DNA from 2 places in the Lactobacillus panisapium genome. Region 2 is predicted to be linked to the other one. Evidence: a T-box and tRNA genes for the amino acid it is inferred to sense, from the RefSeq annotation. Region 2 holds a T-box; the other holds one or more tRNA genes.

Region 1 (14,534 bases), 850 kb from region 2:
AAAAGTTTTTCAGTTAATGAAAAACTTTTTGTTTAGACAAATTTAGAAAGCCGGTATTTTAATGGCGTTCAAGTCACGTAAAGGTAAGACTAAGCAAGTTAAGCTAAGCGATTTCTTTCATTTATTAAATCAATTGGACTTAAAGAAATCTCTGTTTGTTATGGGCTTAACTTTTAGTCTAGTTACTAGCGCGGCTAATCTAGTTTTACCACTATTAACTCGTGACCTAGTTGATACAAGTAAATGGGACAAGTTTAACTATCATAGTATGGTAATTATTATTGTTATTTTCGTTGTTCAGCTGGTGTTAGGAACTCTGGGCGGCTACATTTTACGCTACTTCGGTGAAAGTGTTGTTAAGAGTTTGAGAGAGAAGTTATGGAACCACTTATTATCATTGCCAATTTCTTATTTTGACGAAAATAAAGCTGGCGAAAGCAGTTCGCGGTTGGTTAATGATACGGGAGTCATTAAAGACTTAATTGCTTCGCAATTTCCCAACTTTATTACTGGGGCGATTCAACTCTTCTTTTCGCTGATTATCCTGTTTGTGATGGATTGGCAGATGGCTTTATTGATGTTCACGATTGTCCCAATTGTGGTACTCGTTTTATTACCTGTTGGTCGAATCATGGCCAGGCTGGGACGAAAATTGCAGAGCGCCACGGCAGAATTTAACGGTGACGTTAGTGAAAAGCTGTCTGAAGTGCGGCTAATTAAAGCCAGCAATGGTGAAAATTTTGAACAAAAGCACGGGCAGCGAATGATTCAAAAAATATTTAACATTGGTGTAGTGGATGCCCGCGTGGAAGCTATTTTGCAACCAATCATGACTACTTTAATGATGGCCGCCTTTGCCGGCATCTTAGCTTTTGGCTTAATTCGTGTTGGCCAAGGCAGTTTATCTAGTGGATCCCTAGTTGCTTTTCTACTTTATTTATTTAATGTAATTGCTCCAGTGGCCAATTTTGCGACTTTCTTTTCTCAAATTCAAAAAGCGCTGGGATCGACTGAACGGATTCAAACGATTTTAGCAATTAAACCAGAGAAGGACAAAACTAGTCCGAAGACGGATTTAGCTAATAAGACGTTAACGGCTGAAAATTTAAGTTTTAGTTATGAACCAGGGGAGCCAGTTTTAGAATCGGTTTCATTCACCTCCAAGCCTAATTCGGTAATCGCCTTTGCTGGCCCAAGTGGTGGTGGGAAATCAACCATTTTTGCCCTAATTGAACGTTTTTACCAACCTGATAGCGGCAAAATTATGATCGATGAGCAAAATATTGCTGAGATTGATTTGGAGAATTGGCGCTCGCAGATCGGCTATGTTTCGCAAAATAGTGCCATTTTTTCTGGTACGATTCGTGATAATCTGACTTACGGCTTGCCTGGCAGTTTATCTGATGCTGAACTGTGGCGCGGATTGGCGCTTGCTTATGCTGACAAGTTTGTCAAAGATTTTCCTAAACAAATGGACACTGAGATTGGTGAACGCGGAATTAAGCTTTCTGGCGGACAAAAGCAGCGCCTGGCAATTGCACGTGCCTTTTTACGCGATCCCAAAATTTTGATGCTTGATGAAGCAACGGCTAGTTTAGATTCTGAATCTGAAAGTAAAGTACAACAAGCATTAGATAAGTTAATGGTGAACCGAACCACTTTAGTCATTGCTCACCGACTCGCAACGATTGTTAACGCTGACCAAATTTACTTTATTGAACATGGTCAAGTAACTGGTCACGGTACACATCACGAATTAATGAAAACCCATCCGCTATATGCACGTTATGTTAATGAACAGATGGTAGACTAGCATTACTGGCAGATAATGGCATTCTTGATTTAAAAATTTAACTATACTTCTAATAATCATCCATTGTTGCTTTAAACTTGGATGTTTTTTTATTTGCCTCAAAAATTTTTTACTAAAAAGGATATATGATTTACAGCTAAAATAATAAGTGCTAATATTATATAAGCACTTATTATAAGGAGAACAAAAATGAAATTTAGTTACGAACAAGAAACGGACTTAACCGCAGCAGATATTTGGCAATATTATGCCAATATCGACAATTGGTTTGCCTGGGAAGGAGATTTAGAAAAGGTCACTTTAGACGGGGACTTCATTCAAGGCACTAAAGGCCAGATGAAATTAGAAGGTCAGCCGGCAATGGATTTTGTTTTAGAATCAGTTACTGCAAATGAGGAGTTTACAGATCGGACACCAATCCCGGGAATGGGAGATGTCTATTTCACTCATCAGATTGGGAAAAAAGGTGCTAAGACGACCATCACTCATTCGGTTGAATTTGTTCCGCAGAATAGAGAAACTAATTCTGCGGACTTAAAATTTGTTGCAGAAATATTTGCAGATGTACCAGAGTCCATTTTTGCATTAGAAAAGGCGGCAAGAAAGAATGACTGAGTTTTCATCAAAGTATCGTGATGATTCAGCTGCATCTTTAGGTTTATCGTTTGCTAAAGTCTATAACAAATGGCATAAGCAAATTAAGGATGCACTTCAGGCAATTGAACTTACCCACCCGCAGTTCATTGTACTTGCATCTCTAGCATATCTTAGCCAAGATGAGGTCGAAGTTAATCAAGTTGCGCTCTCAAGACAAAGCGGGATTGATGTTATGACAGTTTCAACGATTTTAAAAAATCTCGAGAAAAACAATTTAGTCAAACGGGAAGTCTCTTTAACAGATACGCGAGCTAAGGCAATCAAGATGACTGCCACAGGTATGGAAAAAGTCAATGAGGCAACGCCAATCATTGAAAAGATTGATCAGGAATTTTTTGCTGTCCTAGGGGACAAGCAGGCTGAGTTAAATCAAATTTTGCAAAAATTAGTCAACCAATAATAGCGTAAAAAGCATTGGGCAGACATAAAGCATTAATCTGAAAATTAGGACAACTAATTGGAAGTGTTTGTTTTATGCCAGCATCTTTGCTTTTTTGTCGTAAAGAGCAAGCTCAGGCAATTTATTTTTAAAAAGCTCTTGTACTAGAATTAATTTTGGGTTATAGTATTGTATGTGTTGCGGGCATGGCGGAATTGGCAGACGCGCAAGACTAAGGATCTTGTGATCGCTTTTAGATCGTGGAAGTTCGAGTCTTCTTGCCCGCACTAAAGATAAATGGAGCTTTGGCTCCATTTTTTGTATAGTTTAATTATGGCACCACTAACTTTAAGGTGCTTTTTTTATTTTAAAAATTAATTACATTGCATGACTTAAGCTAAGAAGAGTTTATACTTATAGATAATGATTAAGAAGTAAGGGTAAATTTCATGGCGAAAAGACGTAAGGGAAAAAAGCAGTCTAATTTTGTAATTATACTTCGCACGTTTATTATTTTGTTTGTGTTGATAATTGCATTTGTGGCATTTAGATATTATCGCCGGCAAGCAATTCAGTCAGAACAAATCAGGCAGGAACAGCTAGCACGTGAAGAGGCAAGACAAAAAATTATTCGGCAGCATAAGGCTTTTATTAAGGAAATTGGTCCGATTGCTAAAGAAGTTGACCGCGAGTTTGAGCTTCTCCCGAGTATTACAATTGCGCAAGCTTGTCTTGAAAGTGACTATGGTCAAAGCAGTCTGTCGCAAAAATATAATAATTTGTTTGGTGTAAAAGGCACTAATCCTAATACTTCAGCAGTTTTAACTACGAAAGAGTACGTTAAGGGCAAATGGATTGTGGTCAAGGCGCGCTTTCAAATTTATGATTCTTACGAGGCATCAATTAGGGCACATGCTAGGCTTTTTCAAAAGGGAACCACTTGGAATAAGCAACAATATAAACACGTTTTAACCGCCAAAGATTACCGCAAGCAGGCTCACGCACTTGTTCAAGATGGGTACGCCACTGATCCGAATTATGCTGATAAATTGATTAAACTAATTGAACAATATCATCTTGATCGGTTTGATAAATAAAAGGCAATCTATCCTAAAAGATGCCTTCTTTTTTGGTACAATAATATAGTTACAAAATTTGGTTTGTGAAGGGAATTAGCATGAGCGAAGAAGCAATTTTAACAGGATTAAACGAGCAACAGCAAAAAGCTGTCCAGATTACTGAGGGGCCATTATTGGTTGTTGCCGGTGCGGGATCAGGCAAGACCTCTGTTTTAACCAGGCGAATCGCCTATCTCGTCGAAGAAAAGCAGGTTCTGCCGTGGAATATTTTGGCAATTACTTTTACTAATAAGGCTGCTACTGAAATGCGCGAACGGGAACAAAAATTACTCGGGCCGCAGGCAAATGACATTTGGATGTCGACTTTTCACGCTCTTTGTGTTCGAATTTTACGGCGTGATGCTGATAAAATCGGTTATGGCAGTAATTTCTCAATTGCTGATTCATCTGAACAATTAACACTAATTAAGCACATTGAAAAAGAGCAGAATCTCAATCCTAAGGTGTATGAACCGCGACGCGTATTATCCGCTATTTCTAATGCTAAAAATGATTTATTAACTCCTGATGCCTTTGCCGCTAGTAGCTCGACCCCGTTTGACAAGGTTGCTGCACAAGTATATCGAGAATACCAAAGGCGGTTAAAGCATGACCAGATTATGGACTTTGATGATTTGATTATGCAGACTTTAGTTTTATTTAAAACGGATCAGGCAGTTTTACACTATTATCAAAATAAATTTCGCTATTTGCTTGTGGATGAGTATCAGGATACTAACCAGGCGCAGTATGAACTCTGTCATGAATTAGCTGCCCAGTATAAAAATATTTGCGTTGTCGGTGATGCCGATCAGTCCATTTATGGCTGGCGCGGAGCAAATATGGAAAACATCATGAACTTCGAAAATGACTACAAAGATGCTGGCGTCCAAACAGTTAAGCTAGAGCAAAATTACCGCTCAACTGGTCATATTCTTTCAGCCGCTAATGCCGTGATTGAGAACAATCATAACCGAAAAGCCAAGAAATTATGGACAGACCAGGGAGACGGGGATAAGGTTACTTATTACCGTGCCCAAAGTGGTGACGATGAGGCGCATTTCATCATTTCAAAGATTCAAGAAGAGGTTAATGATCATAATCGCTCTTACCACGATTTTGCTGTTTTGTACCGGACAAATGCTCAATCGCGAACAGTCGAAGAAGCCTTTGTTAAGTCTAATGTTCCTTACCAAATTGTCGGCGGCCATAAATTCTACGATCGCAAAGAAATTATGGATATTATGGCATATCTTAAATTAGTGGCTAATCCCAGTGATTCGATGAGTTTTAACCGGATTATTAATACGCCAAAAAGAGGTATCGGCAATGTCAGTGTGGAAAAGTTTACGACTTTTGCTCGTGACAATAATTTGTCACTTCTTGATGCATTTAGCCACTTGACAATGACCGGCTTAACCGTCAGAGCAGCCAATAAATTAAGTGATTTTGGTGCAAAACTGCGTGATGCCATTGAGTATGCTAAAGATCACAGTGTGACCGGCTTAACGGAAAAGATTTTGCAGGATTTTGGTTATACTGATGCGCTAAAGGCTGAAAAAACGATTGAAGCCGAAACAAGACTTGAAAACTTGGATGAATTTCTTTCTGTAACTAAGCGTTTCGATGATCAATATGAGCCAGAAGATGATGAGTCAAACGCACTGAGTGATTTTTTGGCTGAAGTTTCGCTGTTAAGTGATCAGGATGACCTGGCTAACAATGATGATCAAGTGGCATTAATGACACTTCATGCGGCTAAGGGACTGGAATTTCCTGTTGTCTTCTTGGTAGGAATGGAAGACGGACTGTTCCCACTTTCACGTGCACTTTTAGAAGATGATCAGCTAGAAGAAGAACGCAGACTGGCTTATGTCGGCATTACCCGTGCTAAGCGGAAATTATATCTAACTAATGCTTACTCTAGAATGATGTATGGCAGAATGCAGAACAATCCACCATCAAGATTTTTGGATGAGATCGACCTAGCTGATTTAGAAACAGAAAATGCGGCTGCTCCAAGTATGGCTGATAGCAATTTTCAAGTTCAAACGGCTCCGTTTGCAAATGTTGATGAGCGTGCCCGTGCGCAAGTTTATACTCCAAAGGTCAAGCCTGCAGGTGCTGTGGGGGCTGAGAAAAAAGGTTGGAATGTTGGCGATCAAGTTGAACATAAGGCTTGGGGACGCGGAGTCGTTGCCAAGGTTAATGGTACTGGTGAAGACATGGAGCTTGATATCGCTTTTCCAAATATTGGAATCAAGCGCCTTCTAGCAGCATTTGCCCCAATTAAAAAGGTATAATGAAATCGGTAAGATCAAAATAATATTTTTTAATCAGGAGGAACAAAATGGCAGATTTAACTCTTGATGAAGCCAGAAAAGAAGTCGCTTCGCTTAGAGATAAGCTCGATCAGTGGGCTGATGCATACTATTCAAAAGATGCGCCAGAAGTTGAAGATAATGTTTATGACCAAAACTATCAGCGGTTAGTTGAATTGGAACAACAATTTCCGCAACTGGTTACGCAAGATTCAATTACGCAACGTGTTGGTGGTCAACTTGACAGTGAATTAACGAAGGTTACCCACCAGGTGCCAATGCTTTCAATGGGGGATGTATTTTCCAAAGAGGAGCTGCGTGCCTTTGATGAGCGGGTGCAAAAGCAAATCGGTCATGAAGTTGCCTATAACGTCGAACTAAAAATTGACGGTTTATCAATTAATTTGGAATATACGGATGGCAAGCTTACACGGGCGTCAACGCGTGGAAATGGTTTAGTCGGTGAAGACGTAACGCCGAATGCCCGCTTTATTTCAGATATTCCACAAACCTTGCCGGAAAAATTAACCATGGAGGTACGTGGCGAGTGTTATATGGGTAAGGAAGCTTTTGCCAAGTTAAACAGTGAACGTGATGAAAAGGGTGAGACCGTTTTTGCTAATCCGCGGAATGCTGCTGCCGGATCATTGCGCCAGCTAGATGCTAGTATTACCAAGCATCGTAATTTAAGTACTTTCATTTATACTTGGGTTAATCCTCCTGAGGAAATCAAGAGTCAGCATCAAGCAATTGAGAAGATGACAAGTTTAGGTTTCCACACTAATCAAACAGGTAAACGACTGGCTAAGATGGATGAAATCTTTGCGTTTATTGATGAATACACCGCTAAACGTGATTCACTGCAATACGGCATTGATGGCATTGTACTTAAGGTCGATGACTTGAATTTGCAAAACGAACTGGGCAATACGGTTAAAATTCCGCGGTGGGAAATCGCCTATAAGTTTCCACCAGAAGAGCAAGCAACAGTTGTTCACGAGATTAAATGGACGGTTGGCCGTACCGGTGTTGTAACGCCAACCGCAATCATGGATCCAGTACAGCTGGCTGGGACAACCGTCTCACACGCTGTTTTGCATAACGCCGATTTGCTCAAGCAAAAAGACGTCCGGATTGGTGATACCGTGATGCTGCATAAAGCTGGCGATATTATTCCAGAAATTTCAGAAGTGGTCATGGCCAAACGCCCTAAGGATAGTGAACCTTATCCGATTCCAACAGAATGTCCTTCATGTGGTGAAAAATTAATTCACTTAAAAGATGAAGTTGCATTGCGGTGTGTTAATCCTTCATGTCCTGCTCAGATTGAAGAGGGCATTACCCACTTTGCTTCGCGGCCAGCAATGAATATCGATGGTCTAGGGCCGAAAATTGTTCGGCAATTAATTACAAACGATTTAGTTCACAACGTAGCTGACTTATACCATTTACAAGCCAGCGATTTAGCTAAGCTTGATCATTTTAAGGATAAGTCAATTAATAATTTATTGACTGCAATCAACAATTCGAAGAGAAATTCGGTTGAATTACTGTTAACCGGTCTTGGAATTGATCATGTTGGTGCTAAAGCTGCGCGTTTAATTTCCCAAAAGTTTAAAAATATGACAAAGATTATGGAAGCGGACGTGCAAGAAGTAGCTGCAATCGATACAATAGGCATGACAATTGCAGAAGCATTGACGACTTATTTTGCGCAAGATGAAGTGGTCGAACTAGTCAAAAAACTGCAGGCTAGTGGTCTTAATATGGATTACTTGGGTGAAACCGAGGAACAAGTAGAAGAAATTCCTGATAATTATTTCAAAAATAAGACGGTAGTTTTAACCGGAACGCTTTCCCACTTTACTCGTAGTGAATTTACCCAAAAGTTGCAAGCACTGGGTGCTAAGGTAACCGGGTCTGTTTCTGGTAAAACTGACTATGTCATTTATGGTAAAGATGCTGGTTCAAAATACACTAAGGCGCAAAAGCTTGGTGTGCCGTTATTGACTGAGGAAGAAGCAATTGCTCAGGTTAAATAAAGGAAACAAGTAAAGTGAAAAAATATCTGCAGATAATCGCAATTTTAGGAGCAGCAGTTAGTTTAACAGCTTGTGGTAATTTAAAAAATTCCAATCTGGCTAATAATGCTAAAACGTCATCTAGTTCAAGTACTAAAACTTATCAGACTACAGAAACCGGTAATAACGGTTATACGGTTTTATTAAAAAATGGTCACTATGTTACTAGTCCGATCGCTGGTTTAACAGCAACCGATAATGATAATTCGGTTGACACGCGTGAACTTGAACGTGGGCTTATTCAAATTTCTAAAGAGGCATTTTCAACTAACTCATTTGTTTTTCAAGAAGGGCAATACATTACATCAACGGTTGCCAATGACTGGTTAGGTCGAAAATCAAAATCTAATCCTTTAGGACTTAATCCCGAATTAGGAACGAAGAAAAAGTACAATCCGTATTATTTGGAAGAAATCATGGAGCAGGACTTTTTAACTGGCTCGGGGTCAAATTATCGCATAGGCGGGATGAGTATTGGCTTAGCCATTAATTCGATTGATTATTATCAAAAGAAAAAGGGTGGGCCAGAATATCAAATGACAATTCCGCGTTCAGCCCAAAAAAAATATGGCCAGCAGACTGCTGAACAAATAGTGGCGCGATTACGGAAGAAAAAAGCGTTAAAGAATATTCCGATTACGGTTGGCCTTTTTGCTAAAGAAAGTAAAGATTCGTTAGTTAGCGGAAGTTACTTTTTGAGCGGGACAGCGGCTGCTAATAGTAGTAAAATAACTAAATGGAAAACTATTAACACCCAAACAGAGGTATTGCCAACTATTGGTAATAAAAAAGCAATCAACAGTAGTAACGCTTCAAGCTTCAACAGTTTTAAGGAATCAATTCAAAATTATTTCCCTAATATTAGTGGCGTTACTGCTACGCTGCGCTATGAAAATGGCAAACTAGCACAAGAAAATATCTCGATTACAACACAGTTTTACGGCTATGAGCAAATTCAAAGCTTTACTAGGCTTGTTTTGTCAACTGCGAAGAAATATTTAGCTAGTGATGTGCCGATTGAAATAAAAATTGGTTCGGTAAACGATATTCAAGCGTTGGTTGCCAAGGAAACAGAAGATAGTAGTTATCAAGTCCATATTTATGGCGGTGAATAGGGAGGTATATGCGTGGAAATCACAGAAGAAACAATTAAGCACGTTGCGACTTTGTCGCGGCTTGAGATTAATGATAAAGATATTGAAAAAGTGACTGAGCAAATGAGTTCAATCATCAATATGGCTGATCAGTTATCAGAAGTTGACACTGATGGTGTTGGCGAAACGGTACAAGTAGTTGACCGTGATACTGTATTTAGAGAAGACAAACCTGAGCACTGGCAAGACCGTGATGAATTAATGAAAAATGTTCCTGAACAAGCCAATGGCTTTATCAAGGTTCCTGTAATTATTAATAAGGATGAGGACGAGTAATGAATTATTTAAATGAAGATATTGACTCATTAAACGAAAAGCTTGCCCAAGGAACATTGTCCGCAGACAAATTGGCGCAAGATACAGTCGCAAACATTAAAAAGACGGATGACAAGCTAAACGCGTGGATTACGGTTCAAGAAGATGCCAAGCCAGCAGAAAACTTGGATTTTGCTAAGAATAAATTAGCTGGTATCCCAATTGCTATTAAAGACAACATCATTACTAAAGATGTTAAGACAACAGCCGCTAGCCATATTTTAGACAATTATATTCCAGTTTATGATGCAACGGTAATTGAGCGCTTAAAGAAGGCGCAAGCAACTTTTGTCGGTAAAACTAATATGGATGAATTTGCGATGGGGTCATCAACTGAGCACTCATACTTTGGCGCAACCCATAATCCGTGGAATCTAGATAAGGTACCTGGTGGTTCATCTGGTGGTTCTGCAGCAGCTGTTGCCTCTGGCCAAGTAGTTGCCGCTTTGGGTTCCGACACCGGTGGTTCGATTCGTCAACCGTCTGCTTTTAACGGTATTTTTGGTATTAAACCAACTTATGGTCGTGTATCTCGTTGGGGCTTAATTGCTTTTGCTTCCTCACTTGACGAAATCGGGGTAATGAGTAAGCGTGCTAAAACTTCGGCACAAGTGCTTAATGTTATTGCCGGTGCTGATGACCATGATTCTACTCTTTCAACTAGAGAAGTGCCTGATTTCACTAAATACATCGGTAAAGATGTCAAGGGAATGCGGGTAGCAGTTGTTAAGGAATATATGGATGCCGTTGATGGCGAAGTGCATGATATCATTCAACAACAAATTGATACTTTAAAGGATGCTGGCGCCATTATTAATGAAGTATCGCTTCCATTAACTAAGTATGCCGTTCCTGATTACTACATCATCGCATCAAGTGAAGCATCATCTAACTTACAAAGATTTGATGGTATTCGTTATGGTTACCGCTCAAAAGATGCTAAAAACTTACTTGATGTTTACGTTAAATCACGTTCAGAAGGCTTTGGTGAAGAAGTACAGCGTCGAATCTTGCTTGGTTCATTTGCTTTGTCTGCTGGCTCATATGACCGTTTCTTTAGACAAGCTTCCAAAGTAAGAACCTTAATTTGCCAAGACTTTGACCAAATTTTTGCTGAAAATGATGTTATCGTTGGACCGACAACAACAACACCAGCATTTGGAATTGGCAGTGAAATTTCTGATCCAATTAAAATGTACAATAACGATATTTTAACGATTTCTGCTAATTTGGCTGGAATTCCTTCTGCTAGTGTACCTGCTGGCTTGGTTGAGGGAATGCCAGTTGGCTTCCAAATTATGGCTAAGCGCTTTGACGAAGGCAGTATTTTCCAAGTTGCCGACTTTATTGAACGTAGTAACCAATTTTATGAAAAAACACCAGCTGGAATGGAGGATTAATTGATGAATTTTAAATCAACGATTGGGTTCGAGGTTCACTTCGAACTAAAAACTAAGAGTAAGATTTTCTCACCTTCACCAGTTAGCTATGGTGCAAAGCCGAACACAGAAACAAATGTCATTGACTGGGGAATGCCTGGTGTCTTACCTTACGTTAACAAGGATGTTTACCGTTTGGGAATTATGGTTGCGCTAGCAACACACTCACATATTTTGCCAACCACCCACTTTGACCGGAAGAACTACTACTACCCAGACAGTCCTAAGGCTTATCAGATTACGCAATTCTTCCAACCGCTTGCTCGTGATGGTTATGTTGAAATTGAATCTCATGGTAAAAAGAAGCGAATTGGTATCCATGAAATGCATATCGAAGAAGATGCCGGTAAGAACACGCACGGAACTAACGGCTTTTCTTACGTTGACTTGAACCGTCAAGGTGTTCCGTTACTGGAAGTTGTTTCTGAACCTGAAATTGCCGATCCAGATGAAGGTTATGCATACCTTGAAAAACTACGGAAGATTGTTCAATTTACCGGTGCTTCCGATGTTAAGATGGAAGAGGGTTCAATGCGTGTTGATACTAACATTTCAATTCGCCCTGCAGGCCAAAAAGAACTTGGCACTAAGGTCGAAATGAAGAACTTGAACTCGTTTGAACATGTTCGTAAGTCATTAGCTTATGAAGAAAAGCGGCAAGCACAAGTTTTGCTTTCAGGTGGCCGGGTTCAGCTGTCAACTCGTCGTTTTGATGAAGCAACAGGTAAGACAGTTCTTGAACGGGTTAAGGAAGGCGATGCTGATTATCGTTACTTCCCAGAACCTGACATTGCGCCTGATCACATTAGCCAAAAATGGATTGATGAAATTGAATCCACCTTGCCGCGTTCAGCTGAAGAGCGGTACAATCAATATGTAGGCGAGTTTGGCTTAAAAGATTATGATGCACAAGTTCTTTTGCAAACGAAAGAAAGTTCAGACTTCTTTGATAAGACAGTGGCAGCTGGTGCTGATCCACAACTTGCAGCTAACTGGATGAATACACAAGTTAATGGTTACTTAAATGATAACCGGGTTGAACTAACAGATATTAAGTTGACACCTGAACATTTAGCTGCAATGATTAAGCTAATTAAAGACGGAACAATTTCTTCTAAGATTGCCAAGAAAGTTTTTGCTGAAACAATTGCTAACGGCACTGATCCAAAGAAATACGTTGAAGATAAGGGCATGGTGCAATTATCTGATACTAGTGTATTAGAGCCAATGGTTAAAGAAGTGGTTGACAATAACCCACAATCGGTTGAAGACTTTAAGAACGGTAAAGACCGTGCGATTGGATACTTAGTTGGTCAAATTATGAAACAAACTCGTGGTAAGGCTAACCCGAAGGTAATCAACCAACTTCTAAACCAAGAATTACAAAAGCGGTAAAAGTAAATTTTAAGTAATAAGGTAGTTAACTATGACTAAAAAAGCAAGATTGATTTATAATCCTGTATCTGGTCACGAACAGATGCCTAAGAATGTCGCAGACATTTTAGACGTCTTAGAGCGAGCTGGTTATGAAGCCAGCGCTTTTAGGACTACGCCAGAAAAGCAGAGTGCACAAAAAGAGGCTACTCGTGCTGCCAACGATGGTTTTGATCTCATTGTCGCAGCTGGTGGCGATGGCACAATCAATGAAGTAGTCAATGGAATAGCATTTTTAGAGCAAAGACCAAAGATGGCGATTATTCCAGCGGGAACGACTAACGATTATGCCCGTGCTCTGCGTATCCCCCGTGATAGTATTAAGGCAGCCAGTAAGGTAATTCTTAATAATAAGACCCGCAAGATGGATATTGGCCAAGCAACCTTTGCTAAGGATACGCAATACTTTGTTAATATTGCGGCTTGTGGCTCTTTAACGGAGTTAACCTATGGCGTCCCTTCAGAAGTAAAATCTGCGTTAGGTTATGCTGCTTATCTCATTAAGGGTGCAGAAATGTTGCCGCACTTGACTGAAAATGAGATGCGCTTAACCTATGATGCAGGCGTTTACGAGGGAAAGCTATCAATGCTTCTACTGGGAATGACAAACTCGATTGGTGGCTTTGAACAGATTATGCCAGATGCCCAACTTAGCGATGGCTTATTCCAATTAATTATTGTTAAACCGGCGGATCCAGTTAAGTTATTGAAGCTGATGGCTTTGGCCCTAAATGGTAAGCACGTGGATGACCCAGACATTATTTACACTAAGACTCATAGCTTAAAGATTGAACTGATGGGAAAGAGTGTTGGCCGCAAATTACCAGTTAATCTCGATGGGGAAATCGGTGACTACTGCCCTGTTACTTTTAAAAACTTACAGCAACGCATTGAATTTTTTGTTGGTGAATAATAAAAATTATAAAAAGGAGCAATTACTTTTACGAGTAATTACTCCTTTTTTGCTAGTCGCTATTATAATTATTTTTCTGACCGGTTGTCTCTAGCAAGTATACTCATTAGACTTATTGCAACAATGTTTTGGAAAGCAAGATTCTGGATTTTTGGGCCAATTTTTTCCTGGGCAAAATTGACTAGGTAAGGGTAAATTATTTGTTTGAAGATGGTACTTAGTAATAAAATGCAATTAAAGTTATTTTCTTACTAAAAAATATCAAAAGCCGAGGCAAGAAAAATGGATAAATGGCAAGAAAAATGGGCATATAACAAGTACTGGGTAATGGCTCATTCGCAAGCATATTATGAGCGGATTAGATTGCTAGCCAAAAATAACGATTGGTCAGATGCAAAAAATGCTGAGTTTGAAGACTTACTGACAAAAGCGGCCTGCCAGCCGCCAACAGTTAAAACGTTAACTAACGCTTACCAGCATGTTTGGGGTTACTTTAAGAAATTTGCGACGACTGAAGAAAAACAAACTTATTTACGGTTATTGCAAGAATTATCACCACAAACTGATAAATTAGGACCGTTTTTAAGCCGCTTAACTGAAAAGTATCAAGTTGCTTATTTACTAAACTCGCGTTTAATGCAGGAGTGGAATGAGAAATCATGAGATTATGGCACCAAGATTTAATTTGGCAATTACCGCGGCAACAATTATTAGGACAGCATCGCGAAATTGCCGCTTTACGTGGACGCGGCTGGGGTAAACCTCATGCCACCGTTAATTATGTTTTTCAATATTCGCCGTATAAATTGTATCAGTTTCATTTATTAGTACTAGCCGAAATGGAGCGGCGCCATTATCACCCAAATAGTAACTGGTTTGACCCATACTACCGTGGGCAATATTGTTCCAA
Region 2 (10,236 bases):
CAATAATTGCGCTGTTTTAGTCGGAATTGACGAGCAATCTCCTGATATTGCTGGTGGTGTTGATCACTCACTTGAAACGCGGGAAGATAAGTCTGATAATGATCAGCTTGACCAAATAGGTGCTGGTGATCAAGGACTTATGTTTGGTTTCGCCATTGACGAAACACCCGAATTAATGCCGTTGCCAATTTCTTTGGCACACCGGTTAATGCGCCAAGTGGCAAAGTTGCGTAAAGAAGGCACTTTGACTTGGCTTAGACCTGATGCGAAGGCGCAAGTCACTGTAGAGTATGATGATAACAATAAGCCTAAGAGGGTTGATACTGTTGTTATCTCGACGCAAACAGATGACCAGGTAAGTAATGAAGATATTCGGCAAGCAATGATTGATTTAGTAATTAAAAAAGTTATTCCTGCCAAATATCTTGATGCAGAAACCAGATTTTTGATTAATCCTTCTGGTCGGTTCGTAATTGGCGGACCTAAGGGTGACTCTGGTCTTACTGGGCGAAAGATTATTGTTGATACTTATGGTGGTTATGCTCGTCATGGTGGCGGCGCATTCTCAGGTAAGGATCCGACAAAAGTCGACCGTAGTGCCAGCTATGCTGCTCGTTATGTTGCTAAAAACATTGTTGCAGCTGGTTTAGCTAAGCGGTGTGAAGTCCAATTAGCTTACGCTATTGGGGTAGCTCACCCTGTATCTGTCATGATTGATACTGCAAATACTGGCAAAGTAAGTGATGAATTGCTGACTAAGGCGGTTAGAAGTGTCTTTGATTTGCGTCCTGCCGGCATAATTAAAATGCTAGATTTAAGACGCCCAATTTATGAGCAAACGGCTGCATATGGTCATTTTGGTCGTACTGATATCGATTTACCATGGGAGAAAACCGATAAAATTCAAGCACTTTTGGATTTTGTTAAGGAAAATAAGTAAATTGAAGGAGCAGTAATTTTGAAAAAGACTAATGTACCAATAGTTACGCTTGCAATTTTTATGACAACGTTTATGACCGCCATTGAGGGTACAATCGTTTCAACTGCAATGCCGACTATTGTTTCTGATCTGAACGGATTAGAAATTATGAATTGGGTTGTCTCAATCTTTTTGTTTATGACAGCTGTTTCCACTCCTTTGTACGGCAAATTAGCTGATAGCATAGGCCGTAAGCCGATCTTTCTTTTTGGGATTGCTCTTTTTGTCATTGGTTCTGCACTTTGCGGACAGGCCAATAACATGCTAGAACTAATTCTATTTCGGGTGATTCAGGGTCTAGGCTCTGGTGCTGTTCAGCCTGTTGCAATGACAATCATTGCCGACATGTATACTTTGGAAAAACGGACTAAGATGTTAGGACTCAATTCCGGATTTTGGGGAGTGGCATCGGTGATCGCACCATTACTCGGTGGTTTTATTGTCCAAAACCTTTCATGGCACTGGGTCTTTTACATTAACGTTCCAATTGGTTTAATTGCCTTTTTACTCGTTGTTGTGTTCTTAAGTGAACCAAAAGCGAAAAAGAAGACCAAGTTGGATGTTAAGGGAACATTTTGGCTAGTAGTTTTACTACTAACTTTAATGTTTACCTTGCAAGAATTAAGTTCACTTAGCCCAATTATTTTACTGGCTTTGGCAGCTTTAATTATTCTTAGTGCAATGATGTTCTACCATGAAGAAAAGCGGGCTGAAGATCCAATAATGCCTTTGACGATGCTTAAAGGTAGAGAATTCTTGGCAGTGAACATGATTACGCTGTTTATTTCAGGCGTTGTGATTGGTTTCGAATTCTATATTCCAACTTGGATGCAGGGGATTAAAGGGACGTCTGCTACAATTGCTGGTTTTGCGGTTACACCAAGTTCAGTGATGTGGGTGATCGGTTCATTTTTGATTGGCGGGATGCTCAGTAGATGGGGCGTGCGCAAAACATTCTTCGGCATGTTGACGCTGCTGCTGCTTGCTGATTGCATGCTCTTAATCGTACCGGTACATACGCCATTTTGGGTATTCTGTATTATTGCCACAATGAATGGGTTCGCCTTTGGTTCTGTTATGACCGCTGCGCAAGTTCGCTCACAAGTATTGGTTGATCAAAATAATGTTGGGGTGGCAACCTCATTTAACACGTTAATGCGTTATTTAGGACAAACGATGATGGTATCGATTTATGGTATTACTTTTAATACAATCGTTGCCAGTCAACTAGCAAAACACCCAAACCTAACACAATCAATGATGAACAAAATAGTTTCGGCAGAAAAAGCAAAAGAATTAGCAGCTAATTTGATTCCTCAATTGCGTCAAGTACTGTTTAGTGCTCTTAAGGGAGTCTATACCGTATCACTTGTAGCAATTGTCCTATCAATTATTTTCAACTGCATTTATAAAAAGAAACAAGTAAATTAACCTAAAGTATTAAAACTGAAGATTAACAATTTTGGGGAATCGAATTTCGATTCCCTTTTTGTTTTACAAAAAATTAACTGTACGTATTGTTTTGATAGATACAAAGTAAGAATTAATACATAATTAATAAACAAAAAGCCAGCATTAAAAGAGTGATTAATAATAAGAAAAATAGGCGTTAACAAATAATCTGATATGGCTAAAAATTAGCAGAAAAACTGGTAAGTGTATAGCATTTAAAGAAAGCGATTTCTAAGTTTTATAAATTCAAGATTATAAATATGTTTTTTATTAATTTATTACTGCTACATAGCTCGCAATAGTCAATTAGTTATCAAAAAAGCTTCTACTAGTAATTTTTAATTGACCTAATGGCAATATTAAAATGTGTTTATCATAGTAATATTTTGTGATATATTTACGTGATAAAAAATGATAATTGATGAGAATGAATTATGGTTTGAATTAGCTAATAAAGAGGGGGTGACAATTAATAATATAGAAATGGTCTGATTAGTATGCTAATAAGTGGGAGTAAATAAGCAGATAATCATGCCAGCTTTTTGACTTAAAGTCGGGAGACTAAGTTGAAATCGGCAATTTTTAAGCAACAAATTGAGATTAAGGAGGAAGAATTTTGAAAAAAGTTAATGTAATGGTCATAACGCTTGCCGTATTTTTGACCACCTTTATGACTGCTATCGAAGGAACAATTGTCTCAACAGCAATGCCCACAATTGTTTCAAGTCTAAATGGTTTAAAAATTATGAATTGGGTTGTTGCCATCTTTGTGTTCATGACAACCGTATCAACACCCATTTTTGGCAAATTGGCAGACAGTGTTGGACGTAAACCAATTTTTCTATTTGGAATAACGCTTTTTATAGTTGGCTCAGCTCTTTGTGGCTTAGCCCATAACATGGTTCAGTTAATTTTATTTCGAGTTATTCAAGGCTTGGGCTCCGGTGCTGTTCAGCCTGTTGCGATGACTATCCTAGCTGACATGTATGAACCAGAAAGACGAGCTAAAATGTTAGGACTCAATTCCGGCTTTTGGCTAGTAGCATCCATTATTGCGCCGCTTTTAGGCGGCTTTGTTATCCAAAAATTATCCTGGCACTGGGTCTTTTACATCAACGTACCCATTGGTCTTCTTGCCTTAATTTTGGTAATCATCTTTATGAATGAATCACGAGCTAAAACAAAGGTCAAACTGGATCTTAAAGGCACTTTCTGGTTAATGATTTTGCTTCTGAGTTTAATGTTTTTATTGCAGCAGCTGGGCACACTTAAGCCAGTGTATCTCCTTGTCTTATTTACAGTGGTGCTTGTCTGTGCCATACTTTTTTACCGGGAAGAAAAACGTGCCGAAGACCCAATAATGCCCATAACAATGCTTAAAAAGCGCCAATTTCTGGCTATGAACATGACAACATTATTAATTGGTGGTGTTGTTGCCGGCTTTGAATTCTATCTTCCGACTTGGATGCAGGGAGTTAAAGGTGTCAGTGCCACGGTAGCAGGCTTTGCGGTAACTCCTTGTTCACTTCTTTGGGTTGTTGGCTCATTTTTGGTAGGCAGACTGCTCAAACGTTGGGGTGTTCGGAAGACTTTCTATGGGGTATTAACAATTATCTTAATAGTAGATTGCGTACTCTTAATCTTACCGATTACTACGCCCGTCTGGACTTATTACGTTATTGCTGGGATTAATGGCGTTGCCTTTGGTGTCGTAATTCCTGCTTCCCAAGTACAGGCGCAAGTTTTAGTTGAACCAAGTAATGTGGGCGTCGCCACATCGTTTAATACTTTGATGCGCTTTTTAGGACAAACAATGATGATGTCAATCTTTGGTATTACCTTTAACACGGTGGTTGCTAAACAGTTAGCCAAGAACCCACAATTAAATCAGGCAATGATGAACAAAATTGTTTCATCGGCTAAAGCCAAGGAGCTAGCAGCCAATTTGGTTCCGCAGCTGCGTCAGGTATTGTTCAGTGCTTTAAAGGGAGTATTTGTGGCTTCACTAGTGGCAATTGTTCTTGCCTTGCTTTTTAATAGTATCTATCAAAGTAAGAACAAACAGCAGGCATAAAAATTATCATTAAAACTAAAAAATTTGCCGTTAAGGTAAAACTAGTAGAGGAGAAATAATTAAATGGAATTAGCTCAAAAAATTTTAAACGGAGAAATAAGAACTTCTGGGACAGTGGTACCGCAAGAATTGCAGCAGCCATATACACCACACGGTTTTAACGCTAAACCTAATCAGAAAAAGGCCTTGTTTATTGTCGGAGAACCAAGAAAATATAGTTTAACTTATGATTTGGTTTATACCGCTATGCGCTATTTAGAGGAAAATGATTGGGCAGTTGAATTACGCGATCTCTATGATCTTAATTATGATCCCGTTTTACACCAAGAAGAATTTTACTATGTCAAAGATGGCCTAGGTGAAGCACCGGCTTACCTTGCTCAAGAGCAGTCGTTTGTAAAAAAGGCAGATGTGATTCTTTTTGCTTATCCTAATTGGCATGATGCTCCTGTAAGTATCGTTAAGGGCTATATTGAAAAAGTTTTTGCTGCCGGATTTGCCTATGAAGCAGGTAAAAATGGTTTAATCGGGTTACTTAGCGGGAAATATCTGTACACCATTATGAACTGCGGCTACCTTGGTGGCGGCCAAGGCTATGTTGGTGATGGCATTGGTCAAAACGATCAAGTCTGGGATAAATACATGAATGCATTTAAAGTTTTTGATGACGATACCGCTCAATTTTGGGGAATGACAAACGCCGGTCGGTTTGTAAATGATCAAAGCCCACGAAATTTCAGTTCGGACTATCAAGACCAATTGGTTAAACTTCACGCGGTTTTACAAGAACACCTGCAGCGAGATTTGCTTAGCGTTATCAAATAATGTTCTGAGCTGCTTTCAAGAAAAAGAGCAAATAAAAAAGCCGTTTATTTAAAACGACTTAATCTTCATTTATCTAAATAGTAATGGTATAAAAATGAGTACCCAATTAGTAAGAAGGAGATACCCTCTAAAAAGCCACCGACAACATCGGATGGATAGTGAACATGGTCAAAGATTCTCGTGTAGCCAATCAGTATGGGAAAACATAGCCAAATGATACACAGAATGATTTTAAGTCCTTTCTTCTTAACTAGCAAGATGGTTAAAATGATCAGAATGCCAAAAAGTGTGGCACTTCCCACGGAGTGTCCTGAAGGAAAACTGTAACCATGCGCTTCAACAAGGTGGTGCACCATTGGTCGCTGCCGACCAATCGCATGTTTAATGATCCAATTGTAACCATTAGCTGCAATCATTGTTCCCGCTGTAAAAACCGCGAAAGCGTATTTGCGAAAAACGCCTAAAACAATTACCAGAATAATGGTCGCAACCATAATAACGCTAGTATTGCCCAAGTTGGTAAAAGTGGTTGCGAATTTGATGATAGCAGGGTTGTTATTACAAATTAAACCAATTAACGATTTATCAAACTGATGGATAAATTGGTTGCCAGAGGAAACCAGAATTGCCCAAGCCGCGTAGATAAGTAGAAATATGGTCGCGGGTATGATTGTATCTTTTTTCGAATGATCTGTAGTGTTCAAATATCTTTCTCCCCTTGTTTTTTTTAGCATTTGTGGTAAATTATAATCATTATTGATCAAAAAATAAAGGTTAGGAACTAGTAGCAATTTTATTTTTCTATAGAGAAGAGTCGGTTGGTGCAAGACTTGAAAAATATATTGTGAACTGAGCCTAGGTTAAATCTTTCGTTTGCTATCCGCGTTAAGGGGCTTGTGAGGGTCACGTTAATTTACGTGAAACTTAGGTGGTACCGCGATTATTCGTCCTATGAGTTTATTTCATAGGACTTTTTTTATGAGGGAAATGTTTATGTACAATCACAAAGTAGTTGAGCAAAAATGGCAAGATTATTGGGAAAAAAATCAAACATTTAAAACGGGTAGTGATCCGCAAAAGAAAAATTATTATGTTTTAGATATGTTTCCATTCCCATCTGGTAAGGGATTGCACGTAGGGCACCCAGAAGGATATACGGCAACCGATATTATTGCGCGTATGAAGCGTAGTGAGGGTTACAATGTGCTGCATCCAATGGGCTGGGATGCTTTTGGTTTACCAACTGAGCAATATGCATTGCAGACTGGTCAAGACCCAGCTGTCGTAACTAGGGACAATATTGCTAACTTTAAGAGACAATTAAATAAGTTAGGCTTTTCTTATGACTGGAACCGAGAAATCTCAACAAGTGATCCAAAATATTACAAATGGACGCAGTGGACATTTGAGCAAATGTATAAGCACGGTCTTGCTTATGAAGCAGAAGTTCCGGTTAACTGGTCACCAGATTTAGGAACTGTTGTTGCTAACGAAGATATCGTTGATGGTAAAACCGAACGTGGTGGCTACCCAATTTATCGCCGGAACATGAAACAATGGATGCTTCGGATAACTAAATATGCCGACCGTCTTCTTGCTGGTCTTGATAATCTTGATTGGCCAGAAAATATTAAAGAAATGCAACGTAACTGGATTGGTCGTTCAGTTGGGGCTCAAATTACATTCAAGATTAAGGATTCTGATCAAACATTTGATGTGTTCAGTACTAGACCTGATACGCTTTTTGGTGCTACCTATGCGGTTTTAGCCCCAGAAAATAAGTTGGTCCAAAAAATTACTACTGCTGGTCACCAGGCTGATGTTGATGCTTATATTAAGCAAATTGAATCTAAATCAGATTTGGAAAGAACCGATTTAAATAAAAATAAGACTGGTGTATTTACCGGTGCTTACGCTATCAATCCGGTCAATAATGAGGAAATTCCAATCTGGATTGCTGACTACGTTCTGGCAAGTTACGGAACAGGCGCTGTTATGGCAGTTCCCGCTCACGATACACGTGATTATGAGTTTGCTCAAAAATTCCATTTGCCAATTAAGGCGGTTATTAAAGGCGGCGACATTAATAAAGAGGCCTTCACTGGTGAGGGACCACACATTGATTCAGACTTCTTAAATGGCCTGAATGTGGCAGATGCAAAAGAAAAAATGGTTTCGTGGCTTGAAGAACACAATGCTGGTAAGCAAAAGGTTAACTACAAGTTGCGCGACTGGGAATTTAGCCGGCAACGTTATTGGGGCGAGCCTATCCCGGTTATTCACTGGGAAGACGGCGAAACTACTCTTGTTCCCGAAGATGAACTGCCACTTGTATTGCCACATGCAACTGATATTAAGCCATCAGGTACACCTGAAAGTCCGTTAGTTAACTTGAAGGATTGGGTTAATGTTGTTGATCAAAATGGTCGCAAAGGTAAGCGGGAAACGAACACAATGCCTAACTGGGCTGGTTCTTCTTGGTACTTCTTACGCTATATTGATCCGCATAATGATAACAAATTAGCAGATTACGAATTGTTAAAGAAGTGGACGCCAGTTGACTTATACATTGGTGGGGCAGAACACGCCGTTAGACACCTTCTTTATGCTAGATTTTGGAATATGGTGTTATACGATCTTGGCGTGGTACCAAATGAAGAGCCATTCCAACGCTTATACAATCAAGGACTAATTCTTAAAGACCATGACAAGATGTCTAAGTCAAAGGGGAATGTCGTTAATCCTGATGATGTGATTGACGAATATGGTGCTGACAGTCTAAGAATGTATGAGATGTTCATGGGACCACTTGATGCTTCAATTGATTGGGATGACAATGGCCCAGCTTCAACCAAGAAGTTTCTTGACCGAATCTGGCGTTTGTTTGTTAACGATCTTGACTTACAGGCAATTCCACAAGAAAATATTGTGGCCGAAAATGATGGTACTTTGGATAAAATCTACAATGAAACTGTCAAGAAGGTCACAGAAGACTTTAATGATTTGCATTTCAATACCGCCATCTCACAGTTAATGGTCTTCATCAACGCTGCTCAAAAGGCTAAAACTATTCCGCGGGAATATGCTGAAGGCTTTATTACGATGATTGCACCAATTGCACCACACATGATGGAAGAGATTTGGCAAATCTTTGGTCATAACGAATCTGTTACTTTTGCTAAATGGCCAACATATGATCCTGCTAAGCTTGTTGAATCAACAGTTGATATTATGGTTCAAGTTAATGGTAAATTGCGCGGTAATTTCACAGCTGGCAAGGATTCAAGCCAAGAGGATTTGCAAAAACAAGCCTTAGAACTTGAACATGTCCAAAAATTCTTGACTGGTAAGGAAATCAAAAAGGTAATTGTGGTGCCAAATAAAATTGTCAATATTGTTGCTAAATAAAGTTAATTTTTCCTAAAGTGATAAGTATATTGATTGTTAATTGTCGTTTTTCATTCAAAATAAAATAGTTAGTACACGAATTTAGGGAAAATTGATGAAAGAAAATAATTTAAAAGAACAAAATACGCAAGATACCTTTATTAAGGGTAGCGCGTGGATGACTTTTGGCTCAATTACCTCACGTATTTTAGGTGCACTTTACATTATTCCGTGGTTTATCTGGATGTCACCTTATGGTAATATCGCTAATGCTTTAACTGCGCGTAGTTATAACATTTATAGTATTTTTATCTTAATTTCGACAGCAGGAATCCCGGGAGCAGTGGCCAAACAAGTGGCTAAGTATAATGCCCTAAATGAATATGGTGTAGGGCGCAAATTGTTTCACCGTGGTCTTGTCTTGATGATTGTTTTGGGTGTTGCATCAGCTGCGATTATGTATTTTGCTTCACCATTTTTAGCTTCGAATGGGTCTCGTAGCGATCCACGCCAAGTTGCGGTAATGCGCAGTTTGTCTTATGCTATCCTGCTCATTCCCGTGTTAAGCATTATGCGGGGTTATTTTCAGGGATACGCTGATATGATGCCGTCGGCAATGTCGCAGTTTGTTGAGCAATTTGCCCGGGTTGCTTGGATGCTTTTAACTGCTTACGTAATTATGCAAGTGCAGCACGGTAATTTTGTTGATGCAGTTGTTCAATCCAACTTCGCCGCTGCTATTGGTGCAATTTTTGGTATTTTGATTTTATGCTGGTTCTTGCTTTCCAGAAGAAAAAAATTAAATTACCTAGTTGAAAATTCCGAAAACGAAATTCAGGTTTCGACAGCAGCCTTATTTAAAGAGATAATTGAGCAAGCAATTCCGTTTATTATTATTGATGCGGGAATTCAATTATTTTACCTAGTGGATCAATATACTTTCCACCCAATGATTGCTAGTGTGGTCAAGGCTAGTTACAACACGATTGAAACGTGGTATGCGTTATTTGCGTTGAACGCTAATAAGCTAATCATGATTATTGTTTCTTTGGCTAGTGCAATGGCGGTAACTGCGATACCATTATTATCTGCTGCACATGCTAAGCATGATTTTGCCGGGATTTCTAAACAGATCGGCAACACACTAGATTTGTTTTTGTTTGTAATGATTCCGGCTGCGTTTGGTATGGCAGCCATTGCTACGCCAATTTACACCATTTTTTATGGTTTTGATCAGTTGGGTTCTAATATTCTGTATTTGTCTGCCTTTACCTCGATTACATTGGGGATGTTTACGGTATTAATGGCAATTTTGCAGGGATTATCAGAAAATGGTCTGGCAATTAAGTATCTAGTGTTAGGTCTAATCATTAAACTGATTGTGCAATATCCGATGATTTACGTATTTAAAGTGTTTGGACCACTTGTAGCCACTAATTTAGGGATGTTTGTGATTATCTTTTTGGCTCTTAAACACCTAGAAGTAGTCTATGATTTCAACCAAGGACGCACAAGCAGG

Evidence for each region. A T-box is a leader RNA that pairs with one kind of tRNA and senses whether it is charged. The one in region 2 lies ahead of leuS (leucine--tRNA ligase), so its partner is inferred to be a tRNA-Leu.
Region 1: it encodes a tRNA-Leu, which carries the amino acid that the T-box ahead of leuS (leucine--tRNA ligase) is inferred to sense. The anticodon was not compared.

The regions. Positions count from the first base shown of each region.
Region 1 is NZ_CP048268.1:621,316-635,849, forward strand. Features, by position in the region: gene GYM71_RS03120 (ABC transporter ATP-binding protein) at 62-1,813, shown strand; gene GYM71_RS03125 (SRPBCC family protein) at 2,003-2,428, shown strand; gene GYM71_RS03130 (MarR family winged helix-turn-helix transcriptional regulator) at 2,421-2,870, shown strand; tRNA gene GYM71_RS03135 (tRNA-Leu) at 3,050-3,136, shown strand; gene GYM71_RS03140 (glycoside hydrolase family 73 protein) at 3,299-3,946, shown strand; gene pcrA (DNA helicase PcrA) at 4,027-6,270, shown strand; gene ligA (NAD-dependent DNA ligase LigA) at 6,318-8,330, shown strand; gene GYM71_RS03155 (CamS family sex pheromone protein) at 8,345-9,484, shown strand; gene gatC (Asp-tRNA(Asn)/Glu-tRNA(Gln) amidotransferase subunit GatC) at 9,497-9,799, shown strand; gene gatA (Asp-tRNA(Asn)/Glu-tRNA(Gln) amidotransferase subunit GatA) at 9,799-11,238, shown strand; gene gatB (Asp-tRNA(Asn)/Glu-tRNA(Gln) amidotransferase subunit GatB) at 11,242-12,672, shown strand; gene GYM71_RS03175 (diacylglycerol kinase family lipid kinase) at 12,704-13,624, shown strand; gene GYM71_RS03180 (YbgA family protein) at 13,907-14,287, shown strand; gene GYM71_RS03185 (TIGR02328 family protein) at 14,284-14,534, shown strand, end outside.
Region 2 is NZ_CP048268.1:1,475,619-1,485,854, reverse strand. Features, by position in the region: gene metK (methionine adenosyltransferase) at 1-940, shown strand, start outside; gene GYM71_RS07065 (MDR family MFS transporter) at 959-2,410, shown strand; gene GYM71_RS07060 (MDR family MFS transporter) at 3,048-4,505, shown strand; gene GYM71_RS07055 (NAD(P)H-dependent oxidoreductase) at 4,569-5,330, shown strand; gene GYM71_RS07050 (phosphatase PAP2 family protein) at 5,396-6,064, opposite strand; T-box leader at 6,093-6,285, shown strand; gene leuS (leucine--tRNA ligase) at 6,324-8,738, shown strand; gene GYM71_RS07040 (putative polysaccharide biosynthesis protein) at 8,833-10,236, shown strand, end outside.